DNA from 3 places in the Streptomyces sp. NPDC056296 genome. Region 1 is predicted to be linked to each of the others. Evidence: riboswitches for the same ligand, from Rfam matches in the RefSeq annotation. Region 1 holds a riboswitch; each other region holds the start of a gene.
The links. A riboswitch is a leader RNA that binds a small molecule or an ion and turns the genes downstream of it on or off. The one in region 1 is predicted to bind cyclic di-AMP.
Positions count from the first base shown of each region.

Region 2: it holds a riboswitch for cyclic di-AMP, as region 1 does, so the genes downstream of both, ACFCZF_RS06765 (C40 family peptidase) here and ACFCZF_RS25570 (M23 family metallopeptidase) in region 1, are expected to answer to the same signal.
Region 3: it holds a riboswitch for cyclic di-AMP, as region 1 does, so the genes downstream of both, ACFCZF_RS37495 (transglycosylase family protein) here and ACFCZF_RS25570 (M23 family metallopeptidase) in region 1, are expected to answer to the same signal.

Region 1 is NZ_JBHJRX010000036.1:89,244-92,511, forward strand. Features, by position in the region: gene ACFCZF_RS25565 (PP2C family protein-serine/threonine phosphatase) at 1-914, shown strand, start outside; cyclic di-AMP (ydaO/yuaA leader) riboswitch at 1,169-1,325, shown strand; gene ACFCZF_RS25570 (M23 family metallopeptidase) at 1,337-2,374, shown strand; gene ACFCZF_RS25575 (aldo/keto reductase) at 2,513-3,268, shown strand, end outside.
Region 2 is NZ_JBHJRX010000006.1:193,533-196,800, forward strand. Features, by position in the region: gene ACFCZF_RS06750 (VOC family protein) at 1-13, shown strand, start outside; gene ACFCZF_RS06755 (ATP-dependent Clp protease proteolytic subunit) at 166-801, shown strand; gene ACFCZF_RS06760 (hypothetical protein) at 809-1,117, shown strand; cyclic di-AMP (ydaO/yuaA leader) riboswitch at 1,488-1,632, shown strand; gene ACFCZF_RS06765 (C40 family peptidase) at 1,636-2,109, shown strand; gene ACFCZF_RS06770 (ATP-binding protein) at 2,200-2,691, opposite strand; gene ACFCZF_RS06775 (helix-turn-helix domain-containing protein) at 2,906-3,268, shown strand, end outside.
Region 3 is NZ_JBHJRX010000083.1:18,468-21,735, reverse strand. Features, by position in the region: gene eno (phosphopyruvate hydratase) at 1-540, opposite strand, end outside; gene ACFCZF_RS37495 (transglycosylase family protein) at 810-1,535, opposite strand; cyclic di-AMP (ydaO/yuaA leader) riboswitch at 1,539-1,705, opposite strand; gene ACFCZF_RS37490 (transglycosylase family protein) at 1,888-2,904, opposite strand.

The DNA.
Region 1 (3,268 bases):
GCACGGCGCTCACCGGTGTCGCGGTGGTCGCCGCCGTCATCGGGCTGCAACTCGGCAAGGGCGTCATCCACTACGTCGACTCCCTCACCGAGCTGATCACCATCGCGACGGTCGCCGTGCTCGCCGTCCTCGTGAACGGCTTCGTCCGTCGCACCGGCGAGCGCCTCGTCTCCGTCCGCGAGATCGCCGAGGCCGCCCAGCGCGCCGTGCTGCCCGAGCCCGCCGAGCGGATCGGCGGTTTCGAGATCGCCGCCTGCTACGAGGCCGCGCAGGCCGACGCCTTCATCGGCGGCGATCTGTACGCGGTGCAGGACAGTGCGCGCGGCATCCGGCTCATCGTCGGGGACGTACGCGGCAAGGGCATGGGCGCGGTGGCCGCCGTCGCCGTCGTGATCGGCGCGTTCCGGGAGGCCGCGGAGCAGGAGGCGACGCTGGAGGCGGTGGCACAGCGACTGGAGCGGGCGCTGGCGCGCGAAGGAACCCGGCGGGACGGACTGGACGCCTTCGAGGGGTTCACCACCGCCGTACTCGCCGAACTCCCGCACGGCGACGGGATCGTACGCATCGTCAACCGCGGCCACCCGCCGCCCCTGCTGCTGTACGCCGACGGCACCCTGCGCCCGCTGCCCGCCCGGGAGTCGGCGCTGCCGCTCGGCATGGGCGAGCTGGGCGTGTGGCCCGACCGCGCGGAGGAGGCCGACTTCCCCGGTGGGTCCACGCTGCTGCTGTACACCGACGGACTGTCGGAAGCGCGGGACGGGCGGGGCGAGTTCTACGAACCGCACGCGCGGCTGGCCGGCCGCGTGTTCCGGCATCCGACGGAGCTGCTCGACATCCTCGCCGAGGACGTGCGCCGGCACTCCGGGGGCGGCATGGCCGACGACATGGCGCTGCTCGCCGTACGACGACCCTGATCGAAACTTGATCAACATCACCGGACGTGACGGACCGACCGCCCTGCGCATAACAACTGACGCACCATCAGAAACTTGTGCCGCGAAGGGGAATACCGAAGCGCGGTCAACTCGCCCGGTTTTCACCGATCGTGAGGCGTACGTCCGGGCCGGATTCGTTAATGATCAAGAGGAACGGCTTGGAATCCGAGCCCCGCGTCTATTAACGTTCGATAACGCAGCGCGGTCGTCCCAGCCGTCACAGAAGGCGGCTCCGTGCGCACGCGCCGAATCCCGCAAGGGAACCGGGGAACCACCACATTGGGGTGAATCGCTCGTACGACGCCGTGGAGACACGGCGGATATACGCGCGTAGGAGACCTTCCTGCTCCGAACCCGTCAGCTAACCCGGTAGGCGAAAGGAAGGAAAGGAGTACGCCCACGTGGCGTCCAACCGGCCTGCCCCCGAGGCCCCGTTCGTGCCCAGCGGGCACGACACCGACACCTTCGGCTACGACGGCTACCGCACCGAAGAGGGCCCCTGGGAGGAGTGGAATCCCACCGCGGACTCCATCCGCCCCGTACGCGGCCGGCACCGCGTCGCCAAGCAGCGCGGCGGGCTCGCCCGCAGCTCCACCGTCCTCGGCGTCGGTGTCATAGCCGCCGTCGGCGCGGGCGGCATGGCCAGCGCGCAGACCGGCAAGCCGCCGGTGTCGATCTCCATGCCGGACCTGCCGAACGTCGGCTCGCTCATCTCCGACGAGGAGAAGCCGGAGCCGGAGGGCTCCGCCACCCCGCTCAGCAGCATCGGCACGGTCGCCGCCGACACCTCCTCCTCGGAGAGCGCCACCGACGCCGGTGAGACGCTGCGGGCCCGGATCATGGCGCAGGCCGAGCAGCAGCAGACCCAGGTCGAGATCAAGGCCGCCGCCGAGGCCGCTGCCGCCGCCGAGAAGAAGGCCGCGGAAGCCGCCGCCAAGGCGGAGAAGGAAGCCGAGGCCAAGGCCGCCGCCGCCAAGAAGAAGGCGGAGGAGGAGGCCGCGAAGAAGGCCGAGGCCGAGCGGCTCGCGAAGCTGGCCAAGCAGTACACGCTGCCGACCTCCTCGTACACGATCTCCTCCAGCTTCGGCCAGGCCGGCGCCTACTGGTCCTCCGGCTACCACACCGGCCTCGACTTCGCCGCCCCCACGGGCACGCTGCTCAAGGCGGTGCACAGCGGCACGATCACGTCGGCCGGCTGGGACGGGTCGTACGGCTACAAGACCGTGCTCACCCTCGATGACGGCACCGAGATCTGGTACGCCCACCAGTCCTCCATCAGCGTCAGCGTCGGCCAGGAGGTCACCACCGGTGACGTCATCGGCCGCGTCGGCGCCACCGGCAACGTCACCGGCGCGCACCTCCACATGGAGGTCCACACCAGCGGAGGCGGCGGTATCGACCCGATGGCGTGGCTGCAGAGCAAGGGCCTCACCCCCTGAGTCCCGCCGCGCGCGGCGCCGTTCTCTCCGGTCCCCGGCGGTCCTGACGACGACCCCCCGACGTCAGGGCTGCCGGTTTGCGGGATCTTTGCCCCGCTTCCGGAATCGCCGGATCCGGTGCGTTCGTTGACGCAGGACATGACTTCTCTGCGCAAGCTCGGCTCCTCCGACCTGGAGGTCTTCCCCCTCGCCCTCGGCGGCAACGTCTTCGGCTGGACCGCCGACCAGGGCACTTCCTTCGCCGTCCTCGACGCCTACACGGCGGCGGGCGGCAACTTCCTCGACACCGCCGACTCCTACTCCGCGTGGGTCGACGGCAACAGCGGCGGCGAGTCCGAGACCGTCATCGGCGAGTGGCTCGCCTCCCGCGGCAACCGCGGTGACGTCGTCCTCGCCACCAAGGTCAGCCAGCACCCCGAGTACCCGGGCCTGAGCGCCGCGAACATCAAGGCCGCCGCCGACGCCTCGCTGCGCCGCCTGGGCACCGACCACATCGACCTCTACTACACGCACTTCGACAAGCCCGAGGTGCCGGTGGAGGAGATCATCGGCGCGCTCGACGAGCTGGTGAAGGCGGGCAAGGTCCGGCACATCGCCGCCTCCAACATCTCCGCCGAGCGGCTCGCGGAGTCCCTGGCCTTCTCCGACCGTGAGGGCCTCGCCCGGTACGTGGCCCTCCAGCCCCACTACAACCTCGTCTCGCGCGACACCTACGAGGGCGAGTCGCGCGACCTCGCGGAGCAGGCGGGCCTGGCCGCCGTGCCGTACTACGCCCTCGCGTCCGGCTTCCTCACGGGCAAGTACCGGCCCGGCGCGGCCGTCGACAGTCCGCGGGCGGGCGGTGCGGCGAAGCACCTGGAGACCGAGCGCGGCCGGCGGGTCCTCGCCGCCCTG
Region 2 (3,268 bases), on a different contig from region 1:
GCACGAGGGTTGAACGCGGCCCCCCACCGATCCCCCGAAGGTTCCTTCCGCTGCCGGCGAACGCGCGACCCCCCGCGATTCCTCCACCCTCCTAACGTACGTCCTGTACATTTTTTCAGGAGACAGTGCAGCCGAACACGGTCCTGCCACGAGGAGGGGTTCGCCATGACCCGACCGTCCGCCCGTCACGTCCTGCCCGAGTTCACCGAGCGCACGAGTACCGGGAGCCGGACGACGGACCCGTACTCGAAGCTGCTGGAGGAGCGGATCGTCTTCCTCGGGACACCGGTCGACGAGACCTCCGCGAACGACGTGATGGCGCAGTTCATGTACCTGGAACACCAGGCCCCGGACCGGGACATCGCGCTCTACATCAACTCGCCCGGCGGCTCCTTCACCGCGATGACGGCGATCTACGACACCATGCGCTACGTCGCCTGCGACGTGGAGACGACCTGCCTCGGACAGGCCGGCTCGTCCGCCGCGGTACTGCTGGCGGCGGGCACGCCCGGCAAGCGCGCCGTCCTGCCGGGCGCACGGGTGGTCATCCATCAGCCCGCGCTCACCGTCCCGGTGGAGGGACAGGCGAGCGACCTGGCAATCAAGGCCGACGAGTTGATCCGCGTCCGCGCCCGCCTGGAGGAAATTCTCGTACGGCACACGGGCCGCAGTCCCGAGCAGGTGAGCGCGGACATCGAGCGGGACACCGTCCTGGACGCACAACAGGCTCTGAAGTACGGCCTGGTGGACCGGATCGTACCCAGCCGCAGGACCATGTCCCCGGCATCCGGCGCGAGGTGATCCGGCGATGCTGCCACCGGAACTGCCGCCTCTGCCCGCCCTGGCCCGCGCCGAGGCCGAGCTGATCGACCGCTACCTGGACGTCGTCGACCTGCTCGGGCGCATCAACCCCGCGCGGGAGGGCGACACCTACCGCGGACTGCGGGCCGCCCAGGCGCTGGTCGGCAAGGCGGCCGCCCTGCGCGACGCGCTGGCGCTGATGCACCGGCGGAGCGAGACGGAGTTGCACGCCACGACCCTGGCCCGGGCGCTGCGCGTGCTGGACGGTGAACGGCGGACGGCGCGAGTCGGTCTACCGCCCTGTTCCTACAGTTGAGGCGCCAGGAGTCGAAACGGACCAAACGGCTTACCGCCTTTCGGCGTAGGAACACCTCCGATTTCCGACCGGCCGAGCTTGCGCGACCCGCGTGTCCGGACAGCGCGATGAGCCACTGCGTCGCTGGTCCCGGGGTCGTCACCACACCCACCGGTGACTCGAACACAGAGGCGTCCACCCGAACGGGTGAGTGGTGAGTAACAACACAAAGGGCACGTTCCGTTGGGAATTCCCCATGGGGCGAGACAAGATCCGTGACTGACGACAAGCCCCCGCCGCAGCGGCGGGGCGGTCCGGGCGGACGCCGAGTCCTGCCGCCGCCCGGACGACCGGTCGACAGGAGTGGATCGGCAGGAGTGGAGGACCCGAGCACGACGGGTCGCCGGAACGGTCGTCTCTGCGGGAGACGCGCCGGGCCGAGCAGCCCTTGGGGTGAAGCCGCACTCGTGCGGCCGGGCAACTTCGCCAGCCCGAATCCGACAGGTCATCCTTCACAGGCGGCTGACGAAGGGTTGCGCATGTCCGCGCTCAATCGTGTCCCGTCGCTGATGGCCCGTGCCGGTACGGCCTCGGCCCTCACCCTCGCCGCCGTGGGCGGTTCCGTAGTGGTCCCCGGCGCCGCCTCCGAGGCGGCCGCGGCGAGCCATGCGACGAAGGCCCTCAAGATCGCCGCCTCCAAGAAGGGCGCGCCATACAAATGGGGCGCCGTCGGACCAAGCAGGTTCGACTGTTCGGGGCTGACGCTGTACTCGTTCAAGAAGGCCGGCAAGAAGCTGCCGCGCACCGCCGCCCAGCAGTACAACAAGACCCGTCACATCTCCGCCAAGAACCGCAAGACCGGGGACCTGGTGTTCTTCCACTCGGGCCGCAGCGTCTACCACGTCGGCATCTACGCCGGGAAGGGCAAGATCTGGCACGCCCCGAAGACCGGGGACGTGGTGCGTCTGCAGAAGATCTGGACCGGCAGCGTCTGGTACGGCCGGGTCAAGTAGCCCGCCCGAGGGGGTGACGGCGCCCTGACCCGCCGTCACCCCCTCGGGTGCGCGGTATGCGCCTGGGGCGCGCCTCGTGCCGTCGGCGCCTCACCGCTGCGGCTCCTGGCTTCCCACGGCCTGCCCGACGACCGTGGCCGGTTCGGTGGGCACCGGACCGCCCGGCGGCGCCCAGGGCAGTTCGATGGAGACGGTCTTGCCGCCCTCGCGCGTGGGCCGCACTCTCAGCTTGCCGCCGCACTCCGCCGTCAGCCAGCGGATGATCACCATGCCGCGGCCGTTGTCCTGCTGGACGGCGGCGGGCAGGCGCTTGGGGAACCGCGGGTGGCTGTCGGTGACACCGATGCGCAGCCGCTCGTCACGGTCGAGCACGAGGTCCACGGTGAAGGTGGGCGATTGTCCGAACGTGTGCTGGACCGCGTTGGTCGTCAGCTCGGAGACGATGAGCCGGACGGTTTCGGACACGTCGGTGTCCGGCGGCAGGCCCCACTCCGCCAGAGTCCCGACCACATAGGTACGCGCGGCGGCCACCGAGGCGGGATCGCTCGGCAGAGTGACGGATGCTTCCAGATGGTCTGCCATGGCGACGTCGTCCCTTTCCCACGGGACCGCAGCCGGACACGGAGCGGATGGTTCGAGTACGGTCCCGGACTGGTGCTTCGCCGCCAGACTGCCATCACCGGGCCGGTGAAGGGCGGCGATCCACCAAGATATGCATATATCTGTCGCTCAAAGCGGTGAACTCTGCGACGGCAGAGCGTATTTGGGCGGCCCATAAGGAGTAAGGGGGTGGCCGATGCAGCACGGTCCCGTGGTGCGCCGTCGGAAGCTGGGCGCGGAACTGCGCGCCCTGCGCACGTCGGCGGGTATCACCAGCGGCGAGGCGGCCCGGCTGGTGGGCTGGCACCAGTCGAAGGTCAGCCGGATCGAGACCGGGACGAGCGGGGCGAAACCGGCCGACGTGCGGTTACTGCTGGACGCCTACGGCGTGGACGACGACCAGTTGCGGGAGCTGCTGGAGATGCTGGCGGGCTCCGACGACGCGGTCGGCCGGAACCACTGGTGGCACGCCTATCGTGGGGTACTGCCCCCGGCCTACCGCGATTTCATCAGCCTGGAGTCCCAGGCGAGCGCGATGCGCACGCTGGAGACCACGGTG
Region 3 (3,268 bases), on a different contig from region 1:
GCGCAGGGCCTCGGAGAAGGACTCCGCGCCGATCGGGGCGATCATGAACTCCTGGATGTCCACGTTCGAGTCGGCGTGCGACCCGCCGTTCAGGATGTTCATCATCGGCACCGGCAGCAGGTGCGCGTTCGGGCCGCCCAGGTAGCGGAAGAGCGGCAGGTCGCTGGCCTCGGAGGCGGCGTGGGCGACGGCGAGCGAGACGCCGAGGATGGCGTTGGCGCCCAGCGAGCCCTTGTTGTCGGTGGCGTCCAGGTCGAACATGGCCTGGTCGATCAGGCGCTGCTCGGTGGCGTCGTAGCCGACCAGCTCCGGGCCGATCTGCTCGATGACGGCGAGGACGGCCTTCTCCACGCCCTTGCCCAGGTAACGGTTGGCATCGCCGTCACGGAGTTCGATGGCCTCGAAGGCACCGGTGGAGGCGCCGGACGGGACGGCGGCACGACCCGTGCTGCCGTCGTCGAGGCCGACCTCGACCTCGACCGTGGGGTTGCCTCGGGAGTCCAGGATTTCCCGGGCTACGACGACGTCGATGGACGGCACGAGCATCTCCTTCTTCAATGTGACGCTTCGGTGTGACGCGCGGGCCCACGGGACCGCAGCGGCTCTGCGGGACCGAGCCTAACCGGCTCCGGGCGATCGGCCAGCCGATCGCCCACCCGCTGGACAGAACCGAGAGTAAATTGTTTCCGAACGGAACAAAGACGTTTCCGAAAACCCGTTCGTAATCACGGGCGGGTCCGGGCGTGAAAAACCCGCCCCGGTGCGTACGGGGGAACACGCACCGGGGCGGGAGTCTCGGGGGCCGCCGCTTACTTCAGGTGCAGCTGCTGGCCCGGGTAGATCAGGTCGGCGTCGTCGACGATGTCGTCGTTCAGCTTGAACACCTTCGCCCAGCCGCCCTTGACGTCGTGCTCCTCGGCGATCGAGCTGAGGGTGTCGCCCTTGACGACCTTGTACTCGCCGTCGCCCTTCTCGACCTTCTTGCCGGTCGGGGTGGTGACGGTCTTCTTCTCGGCCGGCTTCTCGGCCTTCGGCTCGGCGGCCGGGCGCTCGTCGGAGCGGGAGGCCTTCTGCTCGGTGGAGCGGTCGGCGGTGGAGCCGCCGCTCTCGCTCTGCGAGGAGCCGCTGTCCTGGCTCTCGCCGGAACCGCCGCCGGTGTACGCGGCGCTCGACAGGCCGGTGCCGCAGACCGGCCAGGCACCCTTGCCCTGACCCGCGAGCACCTTCTCGGCGATCTCGATCTGCTGCGCCTTGCTGGCCTGGTCGGCGGTGGCGGCGTACTGCGTGCCGCCGTAGCCGGCCCAGGTGGAGGCGGAGAACTGCAGACCGCCGTAGTAACCGTTGCCTGTGTTGATGGACCAGTTGCCGCCGGACTCGCACTGGGCGACGGCGTCCCACTCGGACGCGGTGGCGGCGGAGGCGTTGCCGGCCGCCATCAGCGGGGCGGCGACGGCGGCACCGGTGACACCGGCGACGGCGACGATGCGGGTGGCCTTGGACGGACGGCGGTGCTTGCCCTTGCCGGAAAACAGCATGGTTGATCCCCTCACCGACGCCTGCGAGGTGAGCTGTCGGGTTCGGGCCGGTTGAGTTGCCCGGCCGGGTTCCTCGCGGAACTCGGCTTAACCCCTAGCCGCTCCGGCTCAACTGCCCGGTGCGGCACTTACCTTGGGTCCCCCGCTCCTGCCTTCGGCGCTTGCGCGACGACTGTTCCCGGACGGCCGCTGGCAGGATTCGGCGTTGCGGCAGCCGGGGCCCGCGATGGCGAGCGGTCATGACCGTAGACACGCGCTCCGCGGATTTTCAAAGACGATCACGGCTTCTGAGACCTATCTCTCACGTGATCCAAAACGGGCATACAGTCTCGAACCATGACGCGAACTGCCCCTATTTTTCGCCCGATTCGCCCATGACCGTGAGCGTCTGACCGGGCAGGATGTGGTCCGGGTCGGCGCCGACGACCTCCTTGTTGCCGACGTAGAGCGAGCGCCACCCGCCGTCGAACTCAAGGGAGTCGGCGATGCCCCAGAGGCTGTCGCCGGAACGGACGGTGTACGAGCCGTCCGCGACCTCTCGCGACTCACCCTCGCCGCGCGAGGCGTGCCGCCCCGACGACTCGGCCGTACGGTCGTCCTTCGCGCCCTCGTCGGCGCTGTCGCCGCGATGACGGCCCGCGCCGGACTCCTCGGTGTCGGTGAGCGCCGAATCCTCGCCACTCTGCCCCGCCTTGTCCGTTTCGTCGATCGCCGGAGGGGCCGTGGGCGAAGCATCGGCGCCCTGGGAGCCGGCACTCTCCGTGGGCTTGGATTCGGGGGACGTGTCGGACTTGGTCGAATCGTCCCCGCTGTCCGACGTGGAGTCAGAGGTAGGGGACGAAGACGGCGAAGGGGACGAGGAGGGCGCGTCGGAGGTGGGTTCCGGCGACTCGGTCGTGCCGGACGGGTCAGGGGTGACCGACGCCTTGGGGGCTTCCGGCTCCGTCGACGTACCGTCACCCGTCGAACCGGTTCCGCTGTCCGTGGACGCCGAGTCGTTGCCCATGCCCGCGAGCAGGGCGCAGGTCGGCCAGGCGGCGATGCCCTGGTCCGCGTGCAGCCTCTCGGCGACTCTTATCTGCTGGGAGCGACTGGCCTGGTCGGCGCTCGGCGCGTACTCGGTGCCGCCGTACCGCTCCCAGGCGTCCTGGGAGAGCTGCAGGCCGCCGTAGTACCCGTTGCCGCTGTTCTGGCTCCAGGCGCCGCCGGTCTCGCACTCGGCGACGCGGTCCCAGTTCGCCCCGTCCGCCGCGTGGGCGCCGGTGGCGCCGAGAAGTGGGATCGCGATGGCGGAGCCGGTCACTCCGGCTGCGACGACCAGGGCGGGAGCCTGGCGGGGGCGGCGGTGACGACCGTTCCCGGAGAGCATGCGACGACCTTTCACGAGACAGCGGGGACCGCGCGGCGGGTGATGCTCGGCGCCACGCTGGTTCGTGAACGTATAGGCAGATGATCGCTTGTCACAAGTTCATGCCGCGCAGATCACGTGAAGATCACAGAGGTGAGCGCGTGTCACGTTTGAACGCCCCAGACGTCATTGCCTTCCTGTGTCGACACTCGCAGCATCAGTGCCGCTCGAACGGCGCGCATCGGCGTCTGCCCTTGGTTGGCCGCGGGCGCGGCCATGGCGATAGCTTTGAACACGTCAGCCCCTTCACGGCTGGCAAGGCCCCGGAGCTCTGGCCAGCTCTGGGGCCCCTTGCGTTTAGCAGGAATCTAACGCCCCACGGTGA